Regions from separate parts of the Streptomyces sp. ME02-8801-2C genome, predicted to be linked through region 1. Evidence: riboswitches for the same ligand, from Rfam matches in the RefSeq annotation. Region 1 holds a riboswitch; the other holds the start of a gene.

Region 1 (7,704 bases):
CCGCCCCACACCGCGTACACCTCGGCGAGGTCGGCGTCCGACCGCCAGTTGCGCGCGTCGATCAACGGCAGCAGACCGGCCCCGTACGCCCCCGGCTTCGACCCGAAGATCCGCGCCGTCGCCCGACGCCGGTCCCCGTGCTCCGCCGCGTCGGCGTCCACGTGGGCCCGTACGAAGTTCGACTCGGCCGGCTCGTCCAGCTCCGCGACCGCCCGCACCGCGTCGTCGATCAGCCCGACCACGTGCGGGAACGCGTCCCGGAAGAACCCGGAGATACGGACCGTGACGTCGATACGAGGCCGCCCCAGCTCGGCCACCGGCACCACCTCGAACCCGGTCACCCGCCTCGACGCGTCGTCCCACACGGGACGGCAGCCGAGCAGCGCCAGGATCTCGGCGATGTCGTCGCCCTGGGTCCGCATGGCCGACGTACCCCAGACCGTCAGGCCGACAGATGTCGGGTATTCGCCGTTGTCGGTCAGATACCGCTGCACGAGCGAGTCGGCGAGCGCCTGCCCGACCTCCCAACTCAGCCTGGACGGGATGGCCTTGGGGTCGACGGAGTAGAAGTTGCGGCCCGTCGGCAGGACGTTCACAAGGCCGCGCGTGGGCGAACCCGAGGGCCCCGCCGGGACGTAACCGCCGTCAAGTGCCTTGAGGATGTGGTCGATCTCGTCCGTCGTACGGGCCAGCCGGGGCACCACCTCACGGCAGGCGAACTCCAACACCGCGACGGCGTCCGGGAGTTCGAGCCCCAGTACGTCCCGCACCAGAGCAGGGACAGTCGCGACCTCCCAGGCCCGCTCCTCCATGCCCTCGGCGAGCCGCCGGCACAGCTGCTCCAGCAGGTCGATCGCGTCGGCGGCCGAGCGCGACGGCCCCTCGACGAGATCCGTCAGTTCGATGGGCAGCTTCACCGGGGCTCCCGGCTCGGCCAGCAACTCCTTCTCCACCAGCCCGTAATGAGCGGCGAGCGAAGCCCGCAGGCCCGGCAGGGCGTTCGCCTGTCCGCCCCACACCTGCGAGGCGCGCAGCACGGCCAGGACGAGGTTCACGCGCGGCTCGGCCTCCGGGCCGCCACCCAGGATGTGCAGGCCGTCCCGGATCTGCACGTCCTTGATCTCGCACAGATAGCCGTCGATGTGCATGACGAACTCGTCGAACGCGTCGTCGTCCGGCTGGTCGTCCACATGCAGGTCATGGTGCAGCTCGGCCGCCTTGACCAGCGTCCAGATCTGCGCGCGCACCGCAGGCGCCTTCGTCGGGTCCAGGTCGGAGACGAGCGCGTACTCGTCGAGGAGCTGCTCCAGCTTCGCCAGGTCGCCGTAGGTGTCCGCGCGGGCCATCGGCGGTACGAGGTGGTCGACGACGGTGGCGTGGCCGCGCCGCTTGGCCTGGGTGCCCTCGCCGGGGTCGTTGACGATGAAGGGGTAGACGAGGGGCAGTTCACCGAGCACGGCGTCCGGCCCGCACCCGCGACTCAGCCCAAGTCCCTTGCCGGGCAGCCATTCCATGGTGCCGTGCTTGCCCATGTGGACCACGGCATCGGCGCCGAAAGAATTCTCCAGCCAGCGGTAGGCCGCCATGTAGTGGTGCGAGGGCGGCATGTCCGGGTCGTGGTAGATCGCGATCGGGTTCTCGCCGAAGCCGCGCGGCGGCTGGATCATCACGACGACGTTCCCGAACTGGAGGGAGGCCAGCACGATGTCGTCCCCGTCGACGTACAGGGAGCCTGGAGGCTCGCCCCACGCCTCCAGCATCCCGTCGCGCAGTTCGCCGTCCAGCTTGTCGAACCACGCCTGGTAGTCGGCGAGCGGCACGCGTGCCGGGGCAGCGGCCAGCTGATCCTCCGTCAGCCACTCCACGTCATGACCGCCGGCCTCGATGAGCCGGTGGATCAACTCGTCGCCGTTGTCGGGGTATTGGGTGAGGGAGTACCCGGCGTCGCGCAGCGCGTCCAGGACCCGTACCGCCGAGGCGGGCGTGTCCAGGCCTACCGCGTTGCCGACGCGCGAGTGCTTGGTCGGGTAGGCGGTGAAGACGAGCGCGAGCTTTTTGTCGGCGTTCGGCTTGTGCCTCAACCGGGCGTGCCGTACGGCGATTCCGGCGACGCGGGCGGCCCGCTCGGGGTCGGCGACGTACACCGGTACGCCACCCGGGCCGTCCTCCTTGAAGGAGAACGGCACGGTGATCAGCCGGCCGTCGAACTCGGGGATCGCGACCTGCATCGCCGCGTCCATGGGGGAGAGGGCGGCGTCGGACCCGTCCCAGGTGGCCCTGGACGACGTAAGACAGAGCCCTTGCAGCACAGGCACGTCGAGGTCGGCGAGCGCCCCGATGTCCCAGGCCTCCTCGTCACCGCCGGCCGAGGCCTCGGAGGCGTGCGTACCGCCTGCGGCGAGCACGGTGGCGACCAGGGCATCGGCGCCGGCGAGCAGCTCGTACAGGCCCGCGTCGGCCCCGCGCAGTGAACCGCAGTACACGGGAAGGGCGTTGGCGCCCCGCGCCTCGATCGCGTCGCACAGCGTGTCGACGAAGCCGGTGTTGCCGCTGAGCTCGTGGGCCCGGTAGAAGAGCACCCCGACCGTCGGACGGCCGCTCTCCCGCGCGTACGAGCCGTGGACCCCGTACTCCGGCATCTTCTGCGGCTCGACGAACCCCTCACCGGTCAGCAACACGGTGTCGGACAGGAACCGTGCCATCTCCAGGAGGTTGGCGGGCCCGCCCTCGACGAGATACCGCAGCGCCTCCGCGACGACCCCGGCGGGCACGGACGACTCGGCCATCAACTCGGCGTCGGGCACGGTCTCCCCGCCGAGCAGCACGGTGGGCACACCGGACGTCTTCAGATAGGCGAGCCCGTCCTCCCAGGCCCGCTTCCCGCCCAGCAGCCGTACGACGGCGATGTCCGCGCCCTCGACGAGCGCGGGCAGCTCCTCCGTGACGTCCACCCGGGTCGGATTGCCGATCCGGTACGAGGCACCGGAAGCGGCCCGGGCCGCCAGCAGGTCCGTGTCGGCGGTCGACAACAACAACACTGTGCTCATGCGGGCGCTCCCGGTGGAATGAATGGCAGTCCTTGCGGCGCGCCCGACTCGATGAGCCGCCAGAGCGCGTCGGTGTCCGCGTGCTGTTCGATGAGATCGCCGAGCAGGTCGAGCTGCTCCTCGCGCAGCGCGGCGAAGGAGGTGTCGGCGGCCGGTATGAAGCGGCGGCCCGCGGCGGCGGCCACCTCGCGCAGGAACGCCCGCCGGAACCCGTCGGACTCGAGCGAGCCGTGCCAGTGCGTGCCCCAGACGCTCCCGACCCGGCACCCGTCCAGGCTGTGTCCACTGTCATCAGAGATGAACCGGTCTCCTCCCGTGACTTCGGCGACCCCGTGGTGGATCTCGTACCCCTCGACCGTTTCGCCGAGGGCGGTGCCGACGGGCCGGGTGAGGGTCTTCTCCCGGGCGAACCGCACCCGGACGGGCAGGACCCCGAGCGCGTCGACCTGGCCCTGCCGGCTCTCGACCTCGTCGTCGATGTGCTCGCCGAGGATCTGGAAGCCACCGCAGATGCCCAGTACAGGTCGTCCCTCGGCGGCCCGGCGTGTGATGGCGTCCGCGAGCCCGCGTTCCCGCAGCCAGGCCAGCGCCTTCACGGTCCCCCGTGTCCCCGGGATGACGACGAGGTCGGCGTCGGCGAGTTCCTCGGGCCGGTCCACGAACCGCACGACGACGCCGGGTTCGGCGGCGAGCGCGTCCACGTCGGTGAAGTTGGACATCAGCGGGACCGCGCACACGGCGACCCGCAGGACGTCCTCACCGACGGGTGGCGAGACGTTCGACTCCCGCACGGTCCCCCGCAGCGAGACCCGCAGCCCGTCCTCCTCGTCGATACCGAGCCCGTGCCGGAAGGGCAGCACACCGTAGGTCGGCCGTCCGGTGAGCCCGCGGAGCATGTCGAGGCCGGGTTCCAGCAGGGACACGTCGCCCCGGAACTTGTTCACGAGGAACCCGGCGACAAGCGCCTGGTCCTCGGGGGACAGCAGGGCTACCGTGCCGAAGAAGGAGGCGAAGACGCCGCCGCGGTCGATGTCGCCGACGACGAGCACCGGGAGCCGGGCGCCCCGCGCGATTCCCATGTTGACGATGTCGGTCCGCCTGAGGTTGATCTCAGCCGGGCTGCCGGCCCCCTCACAGATCACCGCGTCATACGTGCCCCGCAGTTCGGCGAGGCACTCCAGCACGGTCCCGAGAAGTCGCTGCTGCCGCCCTCCGTGGTACCCGCGCGCGCTCATCTCCCCCACGGGCTTCCCCATGAGCACGACCTGACTGCTCTGGTCGCCGCCCGGCTTCAGCAGTACGGGGTTCATGAGCGCGCTGGGTTCCACGCGGCACGCCTGCGCCTGCATGGCCTGCGCCCGCCCGATCTCGGCACCCTCCCGTGTGACGAAGGAGTTGAGGGACATGTTCTGCGCCTTGAACGGCGCGACCTTGACTCCCTGTCGCACGAGCCACCGGCAGATCCCGGCGGTGACGACGCTCTTGCCGGCGTCGGAGGTGGTCCCGGCGACGAGCAGTCCGCCACCGACCGTGCCGCCGCTCATGAGGCACGCCCCTTCGCGTTCACGAGAACCCGCCCGGCGACCCTGACTCCGACCCGCCCGGCGACACCGACGCCGAGCGCGAGCAGACCGACGCGACGGGACAGCCGTACGGCCCGCTCGATGTCGTGGACCTCCACGGAACGCCCCTTCTGGTTCAGCACCGGCCGATGCTCGACACGTCCGCCGTAGGACAGGGTGCCGCCGAGCCGCACACCCAGGGCGCCCGCGAAAGAGGCCTCCACGGGCCCGGCGTTGGGGCTCGGATGCTTCCCGGCGTCGTCCCGCCAGGCCCGCACGGCCCCGCGAGGATCACCGCCGGTGAGCGCGGCCAGTACGGCGGTGAGCCGCGCCCCCGGCCAGCCCGCCACGTCGTCCAGCCGGGCGGAGGCCCACCCGTACCGCCGGTAACGGGCGGACTTGTGCCCGACCATGGCGTCAAGGGTGTTGACGGCCCGGAACCCGACCAGCCCGGGCACCCCGCCCACGGCACCCCAGACCAGCGCGCCCACGACGGCGTCGGAGGTGTTCTCGGCGACGGACTCGACGACGGCCCGGGCGATCCCGTCGGCGTCGAGGGCCTGTGGATCCCGTCCGCAGAGATGGGGCAGCCGCTCCCGCGCCCCCTCGATGTCCCCGGTCTCCAGCGAACGTCCGATGGTCCGGGCCTCGCGCGCGAGCGAAGTCCCGCCGACGACGGCCCAGGTGGCGGCGGCGGTGAGCGCGACGGAAGCGGCACCGGACGGACGTACGAGGCGCGTGGCCGCCGCGGAAAGGGCGACAGCGCCTCCCGCGCACACGGCGGTGTGCAGCGCGCCCCAGCCCCGGTGGTCCCGCCAAAGCATCCGCTCCACGGCGCCGGCGGCCCGCCCGAACACGGCGACCGGATGCCCGCGGCGAGGGTCGCCCAGGATCAGGTCACCGAGGAGTCCGGTGGTGGCGCCGTACGCGAAGACGCGATCGGCACGCACGGCTCAGCCGGCCGTGGAAGCGGGCAGCGATCCGGTGCTGTACCTCGAACGGCAGCCGAGCATGGCGATATGTCCTCACTCAGGGTGTCCACGCCCTGGTTCGACGAGACCGGCGGCGAGAGTTCCTGGCTCCCGGGGTTACCTACCCCGGTGACAGTGGCGGGACCGCGCCGGATTCACACCGGCTTCCTCTTCTGCTGCCGTACATGGCTCCGGCAGTCCACCACGGGCCCGGAACACCCGTCAACTTGCCGTTGACCTGGAAGGGAGGACTGTGCTGTGCCCCACATCGCGACCGGATCGGGGCGACGAAAAACGCCCGCCCCGTCCACGACCACCGACGAGACGGCCACGGACGGAGCGGGCGACGAGGAGGAGACGATTGATACTGCTGTCAGGCCACGATCAGATAGATCCCGTACGCCACCACGGCCGCACAGGCGGCGAAGCACGCGTACGCACCCGTGACCGCCAGTCCCGCCGACTCTCCCTGTGCGGCCGCCCGTTCGCGGCGCGAGAGTCCGGCGATGCCCAGCGTGAACACGCCCACCATGGCCACGGTGATGACGAGACTGACACCGAAGACGGAGCCGAGGGCTGCCCAGTCGATCTTCATGTTGCTTCCTTCTGCTTCTCGCTCGGACCGGGAGCCGGACTCAGAGGGCCGTGGCCGACGGCTTCGCCGTGACCTCGGCCGGGGCGGGGATGGTGGCCGTCAGACCCTCGGTGACGGTGCCCGTCGGAGGCGGGGTGACGGCGGCGATGGCCGTCGTGATGACGCCCGCGGGCTCGGCGTCGGCCTCCTGGACGTCGTTGACGTTGGTGTGGTCGATCACCTCGCGGCGCGAGACGACCCAGATCGCCGCGCTCGAGGCGATGAGGAAGACGGCCACCAGAGCCGTACCCCAGTCCCCGAACCCGGTGACGTACTCCGCGAGCGCGCCGACGAGGGCCGCCGCGGGCAGCGTGAGCCCCCACGCGACGAACATGCGGGTCGCCGTCGACCAGCGGACCACGCCACCCTTGCGGCCGAGGCCGGCACCCATCACCGAACCCGACACCGAGTGCGTGGTGGAGAGGGAGAAACCGAGGTGGGAGGAGGCCAGGATGACCGTCGCCGCGCTGGTCTGTGCGGCGAAGCCCTGCTGGGGCTGAAGGTCGGTCAGACCCTTGCCCATCGTACGGATGATGCGCCAGCCGCCCAGGTAGGTGCCGAGCGCGATGGCCAGGCCCGCGGAGAGGATGACCCACACCGGGGGATCGGAGTCGGGGGAGACGGCGCCGCCGGCGACCAGGGCGAGGGTGATGATGCCCATGGTCTTCTGCGCGTCGTTGGTGCCGTGGGCCAGCGAGACCAGGCCGGCGGAGGCGATCTGACCGGCCCGGAAGCCCTTCTCCGCCGCCTTGCCCTCGGCCCGCTTGGCGCCGATGGTGTACGAAAGCCGGGTTGCGAGCATGGCCGCGATGCCCGCGACGAGTGGTGCGGCGATCGCCGGGATCAGCACCTTCGTCACCAGCACGTCGCCGTGGACCGCGCCTGTGCCCGCCGAGGCGATGGTCGCGCCGATCAGGCCGCCCATCAGGGCGTGCGAGGAGCTGGAGGGGAGCCCGACCAGCCAGGTCAGCAGGTTCCAGAGGATCGCGCCTACCAGCGCGGCGAAGATCACCTCGGGACGGATACCACTTTCGTCCACGAGGCCCTTGGAGATCGTGTTCGCGACCTCGACGGAAAGGAAGGCGCCCACGAGGTTGAGCACGGCCGACATGGCGACCGCGACCTTGGGCTTGAGCGCACCGGTCGAGATGGTGGTGGCCATCGCGTTGGCGGTGTCGTGGAAACCGTTCGTGAAATCGAACGCAAGCGCGGTGACGACCACGATCGCGAGGATCAGCGAGAAGCTTTCCATTTACCCAGATTTCTTCCGTACGGTATTGGCAGTTGGACCGTAGGCAATCCGGATGAACGGAAGATGAACTGGCGGGGGATCCTGGGTGGCCGAAAACGGAGCGCCGTTTCCCGCCCGGTCGCGGTGCGGGCGGCACCCGTGCTCGTCGCCCCTGCGCGGGGCATCGATCACCAGGTGGCCTGGCAGGATCAGGGCATGGCTGAGCGGCGACGGGACGGGCGTGACATGCGGGACGGTG
Region 2 (7,704 bases), on a different contig from region 1:
GTTGCCCGTGCTGGTGGTGCCCGAGGTGAAGGCGGTGGTGCCGTTGGGGGTGCCCCAGCCGGTCGGACCGTCGTAGCCGGTGGTCGCGGTGCAGAAGTACGAGGTCGAGCACGAGCCGTTGTTGCCGCTGGTGACGTCGTACAGGTTGCTCGTGTGGCTGTAGGGGTACTTCGCCGGGTAGTCGCTGGAACCCGGGGTGCCCGCCAGCGCGTACACGCCCGCGATGATCGGTGCCGAGGCGCTCGTACCGCCGTAGACGGCCCAGCCGGAACCGCCGTAGGTGTCGTAGACCGCTACGCCGGTGGCCGGGTCGGCGACCGCGGAGACGTCGGCCTCCATGCGCTTGGAGCAGCCCGTGTCGGTCTGCCAGGCCGGCTTCGGGTCGTACGCCGAGCAGCCGGAGCCGGTGCCCTCGGTGCTGCTGGTCTTCCACACGGACTCGGTCCAGCCGCGGGAGTTGGAGGACGTGGAGAGGGCGGTGCCGCCGACCGCGGTCACGTACTGGGAGGTCGCCGGGTACTCGGCGCCGTAGGCGCTGTCACCGGCGCTGACCGTGATCGCGACACCGGGGTGCTTGAAGTACGAGGTGTCCTCGCTCGTCTGGGAGGAGGCCTCGTCGCCGCCCCAGCTGTTGGACACGAACTTCGCGCCGAGCGTCACGGCCTCGTTCTCGGCGATGCCGAGGTCGGTGTCGTTGGCGGAGTTGGCCTCGACGAGGATGATGTTGCAGTTGGGGCAGACGGCGCTGACCATGTCGAGGTCGAGCGCCTCCTCGCCTGCCCAACCGGTGTCGTTGGTCGGCAGCGAGGTCGTCGAGCCGGTCTGACTCACCTGCTTGAAGCAGCCGTTGGCCTTGGTGCAGGCGGACAGGCCGAACTGCGACCGGTAAGTGCCGAGATCCGCCTCGGCGTTGGGGTCGTTGTACGCGTCGACGACGGCAACTGTCAGGCCTGACCCTCCCGTTGAGGGGAGGTTGTAGGCGCTGTGCAGGTTGGCCGGGCTGAGCCCGGAGGGCGCGGCGGCAGCGGCCGCGCCGGCCAGTCGCTGCTTGATGTCGGTCCGGCGCTGGGCGAAACAGGAGACCTGGCCGGGCTCGGCGGTGGCGCACAGATGCGTGGTCGGCACCTTCTGGCCGGCCTTGCCGGTCGAGTGGAACGTCTGCCGGTCCGGGGAGGTGAGGGCCCTGGAGTTCTGGCTGATGTGGGAGGTGGGCGCGACCGCGCGCGCTGTGGGCGCCGCGTGCGCCGGCGCCGCGACGAGTCCGGCGAGGCTGAGGGCGAGGGCGGGAGTGGCGACGACCAGGAGTCTTCGCAGGCTCCGCCTGGGCTTGTCGGTGCGTGTTTTACGCATGGGGGTTACTGCCTCCGTCGTTGGAGTGGGGTTCTCGACGCTGGTGGCAGGCCTGTGACGCGCGTAGCGGCGGCAGAGCGCAGTCGTCAGGGGCATGACACATTGAGCGGTCCGTGATGCCGGTGCGTACGCATGACCGGATGGCCAGAAAGTAGCCCGGACCGACGAGACCGGAACAGATGCGCCGGAAGAACTTTGCCGCTCCATAGGAGGTCCATGGACGGCCGATGGACGGTCCATGGACGAGGCCGAACCGATGGTGCCGGGCCGCTTGTCCGGCCCGGCACCATCAGTGGCGCATCGTCAGAAGTCCTCGTCGAGGTCGACCGTGCCCTCCACGGCCACCTGGTACGCCGACGGGCGGCGCTCGAAGAAGTTGGTCAGTTCCTGCACGCCCTGCAACTCCATGAAGGAGAAGGGGTTTTCGGACCCGTAGACCGGAGCCAGCCCGAGGCGCACCAGACGCTCGTCGGCGACACACTCCAGGTACTGGCGCATCGACTCGGTGTTCATCCCCGGCAGTCCGTCCCCGCACAGGTCGCGGCCGAACTGGAGCTCGGCCTCCACCGCCTCCCGCATCATGGCGGTCACCTGCTGCTGGAGCTGCTCGTCGAACAGCTCCGGCTCCTCCTTGCGGACGGTGTCGACCACCTCGAAGGCGAAGCTCATGTGCATCGTCTCGTCCCGGAACACCCAGTTGGTGCCGGTCGCGAGGCCGTGCAGCAGACCCCGGCTGCGGAACCAGTAGACGTACGCGAAGGCTCCGTAGAAGAACAGGCCCTCGATGCACGCGGCGAAGCAGATGAGGTTGAGCAGGAAGCGGCGGCGGTCCGCCTGGGTCTCCAGCCGCTCCAGCTTCTCGACCTCGTTGATCCACTTGAAGCAGAACTCGGCCTTCTCGCGGATCGACGGGATGTTCTCCACCGCGTCGAAGGCCGCCGCCCGGTCGTCCGGATCGGGGAGGTAGGTGTCCAGCAGGGTCAGATAGAACTGGACGTGCACGGCCTCCTCGAACAGCTGGCGGCTCAGATACAGCCGCGCCTCGGGGGAGTTGATGTGCTTGTAGAGCGTCAGCACCAGGTTGTTGGCCACGATCGAGTCGCCCGTCGCGAAGAACGCGACCAGCCGCCCGATCATGTGCTGCTCACCCTCGGACAGCTTCGCCAGGTCGGCGACGTCCGAGTGGAGGTCGACCTCCTCGACGGTCCAGGTGTTCTTGATGGCGTCCCGGTAGCGCTCGTAGAAGTCCGGGTAGCGCATGGGGCGCAGGGTCAGCTCGAAGCCCGGGTCGAGAAGGTTCTTCCCGGTTTTCTCGGGTGACGTCTTCTCAGGTGCGGTCTTCTCGGGTGCGGTGGTCATTACTGGCAGGCCTCGCAGGACTCGGGGTTCTCAAGGGAGCAGGCGACGGCGTCGGGGTCGGCGGCCTGCTGGACGGGGACGGTGGCCTGCGCGGCGCGGGCGATGCGGGTCGCCGGGCGCGAGCGCAGGTAGTACGTCGTCTTCAGGCCCGACTTCCAGGCGTACGCGTACATCGAGGAGAGCTTGCCGATGGTCGGCGTCTCCAGGAACAGGTTCAGCGACTGCGCCTGGTCCAGGAACGGGGTCCGGGCGGCGGCCATGTCGATGAGCCCGCGCTGCGGGATCTCCCACGCCGTGCGGTACAGGGCGCGTACGTCGGCCGGGATCCAGGCGAAGTCCTGCACCGAGCCGTTCGACTCGCGCAGCGCCTCCCGGGTGCGGGCGTCCCACACGCCGAGTTCCTTCAGCTCCCGGACCAGATATGAGTTGACCTGGAGGAACTCGCCGGAGAGCGTCTCGCGCTTGAACAGGTTGGACACCTGCGGCTCGATGCACTCGTACACACCGGCGATCGAGGCGATGGTGGCGGTGGGAGCGATCGCGAGGAGGAGCGAGTTGCGCATGCCGACCCGGGCGATACGTTCCCGCAGCGCCGACCAGCGCTCGGGCCAGGTCAGTTCCACGTCGTAGTGGTCGGGGTGCAGGACGCCCCGGGCGGTACGGGTCTTCTCCCAGGCCGGCAGGGGGCCGCTGCGCTCGGCGAGGTCGGCGGAGGCCTCGTACGCGGCGAGCATCACGCGCTCGGCGATGCGCGTGGACAGGGCCTTGGCCTCGGGCGAGTCGAAGGGGACACGCAGCTTGAAGAAGACGTCCTGGAGGCCCATCGCGCCCAGGCCGACCGGGCGCCAGCGGGAGTTGGAGCGGCCCGCCTGCTCGGTCGGGTAGAAGTTGATGTCGACGACCCGGTCGAGGAAGGTGACGGCGGTACGGACCGTCTCGTCCAGCCGCTCCCAGTCGATGTCCCCGGCAGCCGTGTCGACGAACGCGCCCAGGTTCACCGAGCCCAGGTTGCAGACCGCCGTCTCCCCGTCGTCCGTGACCTCCAGGATCTCGGTGCACAGGTTCGAGGAGTGGACGACACTGCCCGGCTCGGCCGTCTGGTTGGCGGTGCGGTTGGCCGCGTCCTTGAAGGTCATCCAGCCGTTGCCGGTCTGCGCGAGCGTACGCATCATGCGGCCGTACAGGTCGCGCGCCGGAATGGTCCTGCGGGCGAGCCCGGCCTCCTCGGCCTTCCGGTAGGCGGCGTCGAACTCCGCGCCCCACAGGTCGACCAGCTCGGGCACGTCGGAGGGGGAGAAGAGCGACCAGAGCGCGTCCGCGTTCACCCGGCGCATGAACTCGTCCGGGATCCAGTGCGCGAGGTTCAGGTTGTGCGTACGGCGGGCGTCCTCACCCGTGTTGTCGCGCAGCTCCAGGAACTCCTCGATGTCGGAGTGCCAGGTCTCCAGGTAGACGGCGGCGGCACCCTTGCGCCGGCCGCCCTGGTTCACGGCGGCGACGGACGCGTCCAGCGTCTTCAGAAACGGCACGATGCCGTTGGAGTGCCCGTTGGTGCCGCGGATCAGCGAACCGCGGCTGCGGATACGGGAGTACGACAGTCCGATGCCGCCGGCGTGCTTGGAGAGGCGGGCGACCTGGTGGTAGCGGTCGTAGATGGAGTCCAGCTCGTCGACGGGGGAGTCGAGGAGATAGCAGGACGACATCTGGGGGTGCCGGGTACCGGAGTTGAAGAGGGTGGGGGAGGAGGGGAGGTAGTCGAGGCGGCTCATCAGCCGGTAGAGCGCGGCGACTTCGTCGAGGGCGCGCTGACTGTCGTCCTCCGCCAGACCGCTCGCCACCCGCAGCATGAAGTGCTGGGGCGTCTCGATGACCCGGCGCGTGATCGGGTGGCGCAGGAGGTAGCGGCTGTGCAGGGTCCGCAGCCCGAAGTACCCGAAGCGGTCGTCGCCCTCGACGTCGATCAGGGCGTTCAGCCGGTCCGTGTGCAGCCGTACGAACTCGGCGGTGCGGTCGGCGATCAGGCCCTCCCGGTGTCCGACCTCGACCGACTCGGAGAAGGAGGTGACGCCCTGTGAGGCGGCTTCGGCGGCGATGGTGACGGTCAGCAGCCTGGCGGCCAGCCGGGAGTAGGCGGGGTCCTCGGAGATGAGGCCGGCCGCCGCTTCGGTGGCCAGCTCGCGCAGCTCCGACGCGTCGGCCCGCGCGGACCGGCCGCGCAACGCGGCCGCCGCGACCCGGCCGGGGTCGGTGTCGGGGAGGTCGGCGGTCAGCTCGGTCAGGGTCCGCAGCAGGGCGGCACCGGGACCGTCCGTCTCGACCGCGTCCACTGGGTTCGCTGAAGCCGGTTCGGCTGGCGCGATGGTCACAGGGGGGCTCTCCCTCGCTCGGCACGGGGCCTTGCGGAGGGCAGCGGGGCACACGGACGCCTTACGGGTACGCGCGCGTCCACCGGCCCACTCCACGAGGCCCGGACGTCAGGCACCCGGACCGGTCGGCCGGGCGCGCTGTCGGCAGGTCCTCGGACTGACCACGCGCACAAACATGCACGAGTACACCGTTGCGGGACAGTTCCGGATTCACACCGGATTCCCCTGCGACGACAGCGAGCACGAGCATACATCTTGTGCCGCCCCCAGGAAGCACCCCCACATCTTGTGTCATGGCGGGAGTTGAGCGCCCCTAAGGGGCGCGGGGAACTGCGCGACAAGCCCCCCACCGGGCCCGCGGACAAAAACCACGGACCCGGCGGAGCCGTCAGTGAACCGAGCCAGCCGTGGCCGGCGGCAGTTCGACTTCCACGCCCACATCCCCCGCATCCGCCGTGTAGTCCGACGGCTTCGTCTCGTCCACCCCGTCCGGCGCCTTCAGCGCCTTCAGCACGAAGGTGAGGACCACCGTGACGACGACGTTCAGGACGAACGCCGTCAGACCGATGTAACCGATCTCACCGATCCCCGGAATCTCCTTCGAACTGCCCCCGAAGTGCTTCTGCGTCGGAGACGCGACCCCGTACGCCGCCAGCGTGCCGTACAGCATGCCGACCGCCCACCCGGCCAGCAGCGCCCAGCGGTGGAACCAGCGGGTGAACAGGCCGCCGACCAGGGCCGGGAAGGTCTGCAGGATCCAGATGCCGCCCAGGAGCTGGAAGTTGATGGCGACCGTCTTGTCCATGGTGAGGACGAAGACCAGCGCGCCCACCTTCACCAGGAGCGAGACCAGCTTGGAGACCTTCGTCTCCTGCGCCGGTGTCGCGTCGGGCTTGAGGAAGTCCTTGTAGATGTTGCGCGTGAAGAGGTTCGCGGCAGCGATGGACATGATGGCCGCCGGGACGAGCGCCCCGATGCCGATCGCCGCGAAGGCCACGCCCGCGAACCAGGACGGGAACATGTTCTCGAAGAGCTGCGGGATCGCCAACTGGCCGTTGGTGACCTTGACTCCGGCCGCGATGGCCATGAAGCCCAGCAGGCCGAGCAGGCCCAGCATCAGCGAGTACAGGGGCAGGATCGTGGAGTTGCGGCGGATCACGTCACGGCTGCGGCTGGAGAGGACCGCCGTCACGCTGTGCGGGTACATGAACAGCGCGAGCGCCGAGCCCAGTGCCAGCGTGGCGTAGGTCCACTGCGAGGCCTCGCCGGGAGCGATTGCCCCGCGCGGTTTGCCGGTCGCCGGGCTGGTCTGGGAGAAGGCGTCGCCCGCCGCCTTGAAGATGTCGTCGAAGCCGCCCAGCTTGATCGGGATGTAGATGATCGCGACCGCGATGACAATGTAGATCAGCCCGTCCTTCACGAACGCGATCAGTGCGGGGGCCCGCAGACCGGACGAGTACGTGTACGCGGCCAGCACACCGAAGGCGATCAGCAGCGGGAGGTCCTTGACGAACCAGTTGGTGTCCGCGCCGCCGCCGACACCCATCACGTCCAGCACGGCCTGGATGCCGACCAGTTGAAGGGCGATGTACGGCATCGTCGCCAGGATGCCGGTGACGGCGACCGCCAGCGACAGCCCCTTCGAGCCGAACCGGCCACGTACGAAGTCCGAGGTGGTGACGTACCCGTGCCGGTGCGAGACCGACCAAAGCCGGGGCAGGAACACGAACATCAGCGGGTAGATGAGGATCGTGTAGGGCACCGCGAAGAACCCGGCCGCGCCCGCCGCGTAGATCGCCGCCGGTACGGCCACGAAGGTGTACGCCGTGTAGAGGTCGCCGCCGAGCAGGAACCAGGTGACCCAGGTGCCGAACGACCGTCCGCCCAGGCCCCATTCGTCGAGGCTGTGCTCGTTCTCGGCCTTGCGCCAGCGCGAGGCCATGAAGCCGATGACCGTGACGGCCAGGAAGAAGATGATGAAGACGGCGAGTGCCACGCCGTTCACGCCGTCCTTCACGCGTCCGCACCACCCTTCGAGGCGGCACGGGCGCGCTGGTCACGCTGCCAGAGCTGGTAGGCCGTCATCGTCAGCACGGTGGATATGACCACCCACAGCATCTGGTACCAGTAGAAGAACGGTATGCCTATGAAGGTCGGGTCGACCTTCGCGTACGAGCCCACCCACAGCATCGAGACGAACGGTGCGAATAGGCAGAGCCCGATGACGACGCGCATCGGAGTCACCACCGGTTGTTCCGCCACCGGTTGTCTCACTTCAGGCGCTTCTGACATGTCACGGCCTCCGTCCCCTCACCGACTACCGATTACCTGTGATCACTAGTGCAACGCGCAGGAAATCTACGGGACGGCCCCGCTTTATGGAACAGCCCTAGTCCAGGGGCCGCTTGAGCCGCGCCACGAACTTGTACCGGTCCCCCCGGTAGACGGACCGCACCCACTCCACCGGCTGCCCGTCCTGGTCCAGCGAGTGCCGGGACAGCATCAGCATCGGCAGACCCACGTCGGTGCTGAGCAGACCGGCCTCGCGCGGGGTGGCCAGGGAGGTCTCGATGGTCTCCTCGGCCTCCGCGAGGTGGACGTCGTACACCTCGGCGAGGGCCGTGTAGAG

Evidence for each region. Region 1 has a riboswitch for cobalamin ahead of PV396_RS01725 (cobalamin biosynthesis protein). Riboswitches for the same ligand answer to the same signal wherever they lie in the genome.
Region 2: it holds a riboswitch for cobalamin, as region 1 does, so the genes downstream of both, PV396_RS32785 (ribonucleoside-diphosphate reductase subunit alpha) here and PV396_RS01725 (cobalamin biosynthesis protein) in region 1, are expected to answer to the same signal.

Annotation. Positions count from the first base shown of each region.
Region 1 covers NZ_JARAXP010000001.1:376,931-384,634, forward strand. The annotation lists gene cobN (cobaltochelatase subunit CobN) at 1-3,047, opposite strand, end outside; gene PV396_RS01720 (cobyric acid synthase) at 3,044-4,591, opposite strand; gene PV396_RS01725 (cobalamin biosynthesis protein) at 4,588-5,559, opposite strand; cobalamin riboswitch at 5,656-5,799, opposite strand; gene PV396_RS01730 (hypothetical protein) at 5,954-6,175, opposite strand; gene PV396_RS01735 (inorganic phosphate transporter) at 6,216-7,466, opposite strand; gene PV396_RS01740 (class II aldolase/adducin family protein) at 7,662-7,704, shown strand, end outside.
Region 2 covers NZ_JARAXP010000012.1:118,924-126,627, forward strand. The annotation lists gene PV396_RS32775 (putative Ig domain-containing protein) at 1-1,350, opposite strand, end outside; gene PV396_RS32780 (ribonucleotide-diphosphate reductase subunit beta) at 1,654-2,709, opposite strand; gene PV396_RS32785 (ribonucleoside-diphosphate reductase subunit alpha) at 2,709-5,075, opposite strand; cobalamin riboswitch at 5,201-5,355, opposite strand; gene mctP (monocarboxylate uptake permease MctP) at 5,464-7,092, opposite strand; gene PV396_RS32795 (DUF3311 domain-containing protein) at 7,089-7,367, opposite strand; gene PV396_RS32800 (GntR family transcriptional regulator) at 7,465-7,704, opposite strand, start outside.